Regions from separate parts of the Bacillus inaquosorum genome, predicted to be linked through region 1. Evidence: predicted binding sites of a transcription regulator. Region 1 holds the regulator's gene; the other holds the start of a gene.

Evidence for each region. Region 1 encodes NrdR, which represses ribonucleotide reductase genes. Its sites were predicted from a motif close to AACACNATATATNGTGTT; they were not measured.
Region 2: nrdI (class Ib ribonucleoside-diphosphate reductase assembly flavoprotein NrdI) is a predicted target of NrdR. The motif match lies at 2,452-2,469, and genes of this name have one in related genera.

Annotation. Positions count from the first base shown of each region.
Region 1 covers NZ_CP096592.1:2,957,695-2,962,120, forward strand. Annotated here, with positions in the region: gene dnaI (primosomal protein DnaI) at 1-164, opposite strand, end outside; gene dnaB (replicative helicase loading/DNA remodeling protein DnaB) at 192-1,613, opposite strand; gene nrdR (transcriptional regulator NrdR) at 1,728-2,186, opposite strand; gene speD (adenosylmethionine decarboxylase) at 2,460-2,840, opposite strand; gene M1M80_RS15025 (glyceraldehyde-3-phosphate dehydrogenase) at 3,079-4,101, opposite strand; gene M1M80_RS15030 (winged helix-turn-helix transcriptional regulator) at 4,303-4,426, opposite strand, start outside.
Region 2 covers NZ_CP096592.1:1,902,964-1,907,389, reverse strand. Annotated here, with positions in the region: gene nrdE (class 1b ribonucleoside-diphosphate reductase subunit alpha) at 1-2,057, opposite strand, end outside; gene nrdI (class Ib ribonucleoside-diphosphate reductase assembly flavoprotein NrdI) at 2,017-2,409, opposite strand; gene M1M80_RS09455 (hypothetical protein) at 2,653-2,883, opposite strand; gene M1M80_RS09450 (YmzC family protein) at 2,965-3,237, opposite strand; gene hfq (RNA chaperone Hfq) at 3,422-3,643, opposite strand; gene miaA (tRNA (adenosine(37)-N6)-dimethylallyltransferase MiaA) at 3,683-4,426, opposite strand, start outside.

The DNA of each region.
Region 1 (4,426 bases):
TTTAAGCTCTTTTCGATCATTTTTTGGTCAATTATTTCTTCGTTTTCCTTCAAAAATACCTGAACATCTTGATCATTCATGACTTTTTCCTTCATTTGTTCAAGGCGTTTTTGGAAATCCGGTCTGCCGGTTACGCCCTGCAGGGAACGGCCGATTGGTTCCATCTATTACTTCACCCCGCATCTCTGCCTTTAATAGGCAGAGTATTTTTTCAGTTTTTGCATTTCTTCCATCATCTTTTTCTTCTGTTCTTCCAAATCCTGCGGTTGCAGCTTCTGCTGTCCGGCTTCTGAATCGGATGCTGTCTCTTTTTCTTTCATCCAATCAGGAAGTTTTTCTTCGCGAATCACTTTTTGGTTTCGTTTTGAAGGCTGATTTGCTTTTCCCTCAGCCCATTCAAGGTATTGGCGGTTTTCTTCTATCGCGAGCTTCATCGCTTCTCTGACCGTTTTTACCTTTTTGCGCGCCCAATGCGAGGCGATTTTTTGAATATAGTTTTTCGACAGCTTCATGTCAGTTTTCAGCATGACATAATAAATTAACACATTTGTAACGCCTGGCTCGAGCTTCTGTTCAAACATAATTTCTTCAATGATTTTCAGATCCGCTTTTGACGGCTCTGTTCCGTCGGCAATGTCCTGGAGAAGCTTCTTCGGAGAAATCGCCTCCAGCAATGCGATCAGCTTTCCGTCCAGTGAATCCTCTTCCACCGGCTTTTCGCCTTCACGCAGGTGCACCGGCTGTGTTTTTTCCACTAAGTCAGGCAGCTGTCCGTTTCTTTCGATTTGATACCAATCGCTGGCCGCTTTTCTTAAAGCCTCCGTCGTAATCACATCACGCTCATCAATCGCACTCATCACGACATTTTGCATCTGCAAAGGATCTATGCCATACAGATAAGAAAGCTTTTTGATTGTGTCGCGCACCTGCTGGGTCATCGCTTTTCTCGGAATCATCGTCTCAGAAAGTCCCGCTAAAAACAAATCAAAATCAAACACTTCCTCCGTTATGGTATAAGACGGCGCTTGTCCGACAGAAGTATATTCTGTGCCCGGCGCAAGTCTCACCGTATCCTCCATATCAGATGTGAGCTTCCATTCACTCGGCTGCAGCGATTCAAACGCATGATTAAACGGCCGCGTAATGTCCTTCGCATCTTCTGAAATAGCCGGGTGCGTGAAAAATTGTTTTAATTGCTGATACTTTGTTTTTCCGACTCTATTGTACAGAAAAACATTCAGCATTCCGTCTTCAAAAAATTCATTTGGCCTGAGCGGCGGGAGGAGTTCATATATAAAGAGGCGCTCCTGCCGCTCGGATTCTTTCATATATGCTTTTAGCAATCCGATACCCTCGAGCTTCCCCTGTTCCTGATGAATCGTTTTTAAATTGGACTGTGTCATCCCCATCAGCTGTCTATGTGTGGACTCTCCGCCCCACAAACGGTTTTGTTCAAGCTCTCCCCACAATGTCATATAAAGAGAGAATGCAACAGGGCCGATTAAGGGCTGATACAGTTGTGTGATAATTTGTCTGTCTATATCCTGCAGCATCGATCTGCTTTTGACCACATACGGATCTACAGGCAGTACATCTTTCCAATAGTCAGCCATACATTCTCAAACCTTCCGAATTTGTTTCTACCTTTCATTTTACACCGTTTCTTATATCTATCAAATGCCAATTTTGCACATGAGAAAAGAGCTAGAAGAATCCTCTTAGCTCTTTTACCGCTCTTTCTTTATTAAGTCTTTTAATTCGTCGATAAAGACATTTATATCTTTAAACTGCCGATAGACGGACGCGAACCGCACATATGCGACTTCATCAATCTTAGCCAGCCGGTCCATGACCATTTCTCCGACAAGCTCGCTTTTTACCTCAGAGCAGCCTTGATTGCGAAGTTCTTTTTCAATATCAAAGCACATGTCTTCAAGCGTTTTGAGTGAAACGGGTCTTTTTTCACATGCTTTTATGAGGCCGCGCAGCATTTTTTCTCTGCTGAATTCCTCACGCACGCCTTCTTTTTTCACTACGATGAGCGGGGTTTCCTCTACTTTCTCAAAGGTCGTAAACCGGTAGTGGCAGGATTCGCACTCACGTCTTCGGCGAATGGATTTTCCGTCATCCACAGGACGTGAATCAAGGACTCGCGTTCCGTTATGCTGGCATGAAGGACATTTCAATAAAATCAGCTCCCAACTATTTCGTTCCCTGCAATGTATTTTCGGCAGCCTCCGCCTTTTCAAAATAAATGTGACAGCCATCTGTCGGGAGAGCCGTTGTGTAAAGCATTCTACAGCATCAGGTGGTTTGTGAAAATCTCTTTCTTATTTTACAAAAAAAATGAAAAAAGAAAAAGCTGACCACTCTTGTTTCTTTATAAAAATAAAAGGAGCATAAGCTAAAAAGCGCATAACGGCTTTCTAGCTTCAGCTCCCTTTGTGTTCGTGATTACTTTATAGTACTTTCGCTTGCGCCTGTTTAATTTGCACAGGCCCCATTCCTCTCGGTATTTCAATGTTTTCTCTTGTATCAGCATGTAATGCCTCTGCGATGTAGTCAGCAGCGACATTAGGATCTAAGTCTCCACAAGTATAAACATCAATGCTCGCATATCCGTGCTCAGGAAAACTGTGAATTGTTAAGTGTGATTCAGAAATAATCACAACTCCGCTTACGCCTTGCGGTGCAAATTTGTGAAATGCAACCTCGCGCACCTCAGCACCTGATTTTAGAGCAGCATTTACAAACGTTTTTTCAATAAAATCCATGTCATTCAGCTTATCAAAATCGCATCCCCATAGCTCGGAGATAACGTGACGCCCCATTGTTTCCATAGTCATGGACCCCCCTTAACAAGAATTAAAAAGTGAAATTCCAACAACTGGGTCGGCCATTTACCACGGGGGAAAGTTAGTCCGGAGAGGTCCTAACCCTTTAAGTAATTCCGAAACAGTCTCAAGCAAGAAGTTCACGAAAAATAGTATACTGTGTTTAAGTCTAATTTGCAAGGTGCGTTTTTTCAGAAATATGCTGTTAAGGGTTTTTTCTTCAAAGTGCGTCCATGACCTTATTCTATACAGCAGACGGATGTTTCATTCGTGCCGCTACATGGCGGATCAGATCAACGACTCTGCATGAGTAGCCCCATTCGTTGTCATACCACGCGAGCACCTTTACTTTCCTGTCTTCCATTACCATTGTTGTAAGCCCGTCAATGACCGCTGAATGGGGATTCGTATTGTAGTCAGTTGAAACGAGCGGTTCATCTGAATAATCAAGCACGCCGTACATCGACGTTTTGGCAGCCCGTTTAAATGCCTCGTTTACCTCTTCAGCCGTTACATCTGATTTCAGATCGACAACGAGATCAACTAATGAGACGTTCGGAACAGGGACACGCAAGGCGAGGCCATGAAGCTTTCCTTTCAGATGCGGCAGTACGAGCGAAAGCGCCTTTGCCGCTCCAGTTGTCGTTGGAATGATGGATTCACCGCAGGCCCGCGCCCGGCGCAAATCCTTGTGCGGATTATCAATATTTTTCTGGTCATTCGTATACGCATGAACCGTGGTCATCAGCCCGCTCTCAATGCCAAATTCTTCATCCAGCACTTTAACAACAGGCGCTAGGCAGTTTGTCGTGCATGACGCATTTGAAATGATGACATGACGGTCTGCGTCGAATTGGTCCTCATTTACTCCCATCACAATGGTAACGTCTTCATTTTTTCCCGGAGCAGTCAGAATGACTTTTTTCGCACCCGCTTCTATATGGCCCATCGCTTTATCTTTTGAATTAAATTTTCCTGTTGCTTCAACAACAATGTCAATATCATATTCGCCCCAAGGAAGCTGTTTTGGATCACGGCTGTTTAATAAAAGCACTTTCTTTCCATTCACGATCAGGCTGTCTTCACCAGCCAAAACCTCTTTGTCGTACCTGCCGTGAATTGTGTCATACTTTATTAAATGAGCCAGCGTTTCTGCGGAATAGCTGGCGTTAATGGCCACTACTTGAATTTGATCGTCTAACATTGCTTTTCTGAAGACCATTCTTCCGATTCTTCCAAACCCGTTGATCGCTACTTTTACCTTCATGTTGGACACCCCTTATCAATTATGCCATCCTAATTTACTGCTATCTAAAATTAGTATAACACATTAAAATGAAATCGCCAGTACATATTGATAAAAATCAACGATTATAACGCTAATTTATGATGCATTATAGGTTTTCTTGCACACAATATCAGGCGTAAGAACCAAAGAGCAGCCAGCGCTCCGCACTGACTGCTCTTTTTATGATTCCTGTTTTAACTTATCATTGAGCACACTTTCTTCTAACACAGAAAATGTATCCCCGTACACTCTGTTAATATGATTCGCTCCCCAAGCACACAGCATGTCTAAAATCCCTTCTAAG
Region 2 (4,426 bases), 1.1 Mb from region 1:
CTTGCATAGTAAATGGTTTTAATTCCTCTGTGATGTGCATACAGATCGATTCGGTTTAAATCACGAGTCGTCATTGTGTCTTTTAAGAACAATGTGAAGCTGATTCCCTGATCAATGTGCTGCTGGATAGTCGCGATCATATCTACAACCTTGAACATGTCCATATCGTAGGCTTCTTTATAGAAGAACCAGTTATTAGATGCAAGCCCAGGCATTGGGTAGTACGTTTTTGAGTTGCCGTATGTTCTTTCTTCAATCCGTTCCATAATTGGCATAACAGACGCCGTGCTTGATTGAACGTATGAGATAGAGCCTGTCGGCGCAATGCATAATCTATAACTGTGATACATGCCGTGTTCAGCCACAAATGCTTTTAGCTTTTCCCAGTCCTCTTTCGTTGGGATATGCATGCCTTCAAACAGGTTGGCGATTTTTTCGTATTTCGGTGAGAAATCAGTTGAAACGTATTTGTCGAAGTATTCACCTGTCGCGTAGGTTGATCCTTCATATTGATCAAACGTTTCACCCTTCTCTTTCGCGATTTCCGCAGAACGCTGGATGGAGTAGAAGTTCACCATCATAAAGAACGTGTTTGCAAAGTCACGCGCTTCCGGACTTTCATACGCAATGCCGTTTTGCGCAAGGTAGCCGTGAAGGTTCATAGCGCCGAGACCGATTGATTTCATCGCTTTGTTTGCCCGTCTTACAGCAGGCGCATTGCGGATATCAGTCGTTTCAGACACGTGTGTTAAAGAGTCTGTTGCAAGCTTAACTGTCTTTTCGATTGATTTGTGCTCCATGACGTTGAGAATGTTAAGCGAACCCAGGTTGCAGGAAATATCCAAACCGATTTCATCTTCTTCATCATAGTCTGTGTATGAAGAAACCTGAGATGCCTGCAGCACTTCAGAGCAAAGGTTAGAAAATTTCACCTTGGAAATATGGTTATTCGCATGCACTTTATTCACGTTATCTTGGAACATGATATATGGATAGCCTGATTCAGAACGAAGCATCGCCAGTTTTTCAAGCAATTTCCGCGGGTTGATTTTTTCCTTTTTCACCCGAGGGTTGTCGACAAATTTGTCGTACATTTCGTTCATGTCCATCTCATCCATGTGCTGGCCGTATTCTTTATAAATCGTGTGCGGATAAAATACGTAAGCCGCTTTGTCCTCACGCGCAAGCTCAACGAACTTATCCGGAATGACAACACCGATAGAAAGCGTTTTGACGCGCACATCTTCATCGGCAGAAATCTTTTTCGTATCGAGAAAATCATTGATATCGCGGTGGAAAATGTTTAAGTACGCCGCGCCAGATCCCTGTCTTTGTCCCATTTGGTCAGCGTAACGGAACGCGTTATCAAGAAGCTTCATGACGCCTACAACACCTTTTGTGGCATTTTCAACATCTTTAATGGCTTCACCTTTCGCGCGAAGCTTGGACAGGTTAAGAGAAACCCCGCCGCCCAGTTTCGAAAGCTGCATGGAAATATCGATCGCTCTTGAAATATCGTTTAATGAATCATTGACTTCGAGTAAGAAGCAGCTCACCAGTTCACCGCGGCGTTTTCTGCCGGCGTTCAAAAATGTCGGTGTGCTCGGCTGGTATTCCTGATTGATCATCAGGCGCACATATTCTTTTGCTTTCTCAGTGTCGCCGTTTGCGAAGAACAGCGCAACAATTGAGATCCGGTCCTCATAACGCTCGAGGATTTTTTTCTTGTCATTCGTTTTCAAAGCATAGTCATTATAGAATTTAAACGCACTCATGAAGGAAGGAAAACGAAACTTCTTAGCGTAAGCTGTCTTAAACACTGCTTTAATGTCTTCAAAAGAATAAAGGCTTAAGAATTCCTCTTCGTAGTATTGGTTTTCAATCAAATAATCCAGCTTCTCTTTTAAATCGTGAAAGAAAACTGTGTTTTGATTGATATAATCTACAAAATAGCTATGTACAGCCTCTTTATCCTTATCAAACTGGAATTTTCCATCTTTTTGGATCATAATTTCGTTATTTAACTGGATCCATTTTGGCACTTGATTTTGTGACAACTCTTTCTACCTCCTGAGTAAACAATTCAACGTCTTTAGATGTGCCGCTGAGTTCAAATTTGTGCAAGATCGGCACCTGATATTGTCTTGAAATGGTATCGGCGCTTTTTGCAAAGTTATCGCCCCATACTTTATTGCCGCTCGCAGCGACTCCTAATAAGAGATGGGCGTATTTTTCGAGAAATGATTGTGTGGATGCCGGTACCTGACCGAAGTTTGTCGTGTAGGTGACCAAAACAAACGGAGTGTCCAGGTGGTCAATTTCGTCCACCTTGCGTATCTGCTGAAAGCCTATTTTGTTCACAAACCGCTGAACATTCCCTGTTTTTGAATCAAATATGATTTGTACCACGTTTTATCACGACCTATCAAAAAATATGAATCTCTCATCACTAACACTATATATAGTATACTACCCTCTAGCAAAAACACAATATATAGATTTGTTTTTATGAAAAATTCATATTTTGATCAAATCAGACAAATGGGCAGACTCATTAGGGCCCAAAAAAGAGAGCAGAACGAGAGTGATCTCTCGTCCTACTCGGGGTGTCGTTTTTAAGCCGATGTATATCATAACATGAAAAAAAACTGCTTAGTAGTCTAGATTTTTTTTTCTTAAGCTATCACAGCATTTTTCGCTCTCTACTGTTTCTTCTATTTCAACATCCGCACCGATCTCTTCTAAAACCGCCTTCAAAGCGCTGATAATTGACGCTTCTCTGATTAATTCTTTTCCGTTCACAATGATGCTTGTTCCATATTCATAGCAAGAATCATCTTCGCAAATTTCTTCCCAATGATTCACGATCACTTTATGCTTCATTTTTTCACCCTCTGCTTGATCTGTGTCTGTATTTAGTTTAGCGGGTAGCATCCTCTTTGTAAAATCGGATGCTTGTGAATTTTATTCAAGCTCATCATCCGCGTATTCTTTCTTCAGCTTTACCTCATTGCGGGACTCATTATACTCATAAATTTTGATATAGCCGTCCTCCAAAACGCCAAAATGATTATGCTCGAGCGGGAACGAGGTTGGCTGAGGCGTATCATCATCTGAATTGCCGCTGTCTGTTTCAATGATGGTTTCTTGGTTCCCGCACGCCCCGAACAGCAAAAATACAGCTATCCACACAAGCACAATCCTGATTCGCCTCAGTTCTGCTTCACTTTCAAACAAGATCGCGTCACTCCCAGATTCAGATTTTTACATGATATTCGTTATAGCCTTACATATGTTGATCTCATAAAAAAAGACCGTGCCTTGGCATGGTCAGCTTACAGAACAACTTGGTTCATTTTAAAAATGGCTGCCGAGATTCCCCCGACAGCCTCCCCATGCGTTGACATGGTATTTTTGTAATCTATTCGAGTTCAAGCTGGACGTTTTTTTGCGGCGCAAACGTTGAGATCGCATGTTTATATATAAGCTGCTGCTTCCCTTCCGATTCCAGCAATACGGTAAAGTTATCAAAGCCTTTCACTTGGCCACGCAACTGAAAGCCATTCAGCAAAAAAACAGTGACATACGTATTTTCTTTCCGGATTTGATTCAAAAACTGATCCTGAATATTAATCGGTTTCATGTTTCGTCCTCCTTGATTCTCTATATCATACAGTTTCGATTAAAGTTCGAGTTTTCCTGCTATATGTGTGAAAATTTCCTTTTTTTTCAGCTCCATATCAACGGGCGGTGTCATATCGAACCAGGCAACCTGCATTTTGTTGCGGAACCACGTCAGCTGGCGTTTCGCATACCGTCTTGAGTTCTGCTTTAGCTGATCGACAGCATCAGAAAGTGTCACAAAACCGTCAAAATATGCATATAGCTCCTTATAGCCTATCGCCTGTATCGACTGACAGTCTCTCACATTCCGGTCGTAGAGGCGTTTCACTTCCGGAAGAAGACCTGCCTCCATCATCATATCGACCCGCTGATTAATTCTAGCGTAAAGCGTGTCTCTGTCCATTGTCAGTCCGATTAACACTGCATTGTACAAGAGTTCTCGTTTTTGCTCCTTCAAATGCTGAGACATCGTTTTTCCAGACGTGTGTAAAATTTCCAGCGCACGAATGACTCTTCTTGTATTATTCGGATGAATCGCAGCTGCTGCCTCAGGATCTGCCGCAGCAAGTTTGGCATGAAGAAAGTCAGCGCCTTCCCGCTCCGCAGCTATTTGCATGCTTTGTCGAAACGCAGGGTCGTTTGCCTCTTCCGTAAATGTATAATCGTACAGCACAGATTGTATATAAAGCCCTGTACCGCCGACAATCATCGGAAGCTTACCTCTTTTGGCAATCTCGCTGATTTTGTTTCTCACTAAGCCTTGATAATCGGCGGTTGAGAAGGAATCTTGGGGATCTAAAAT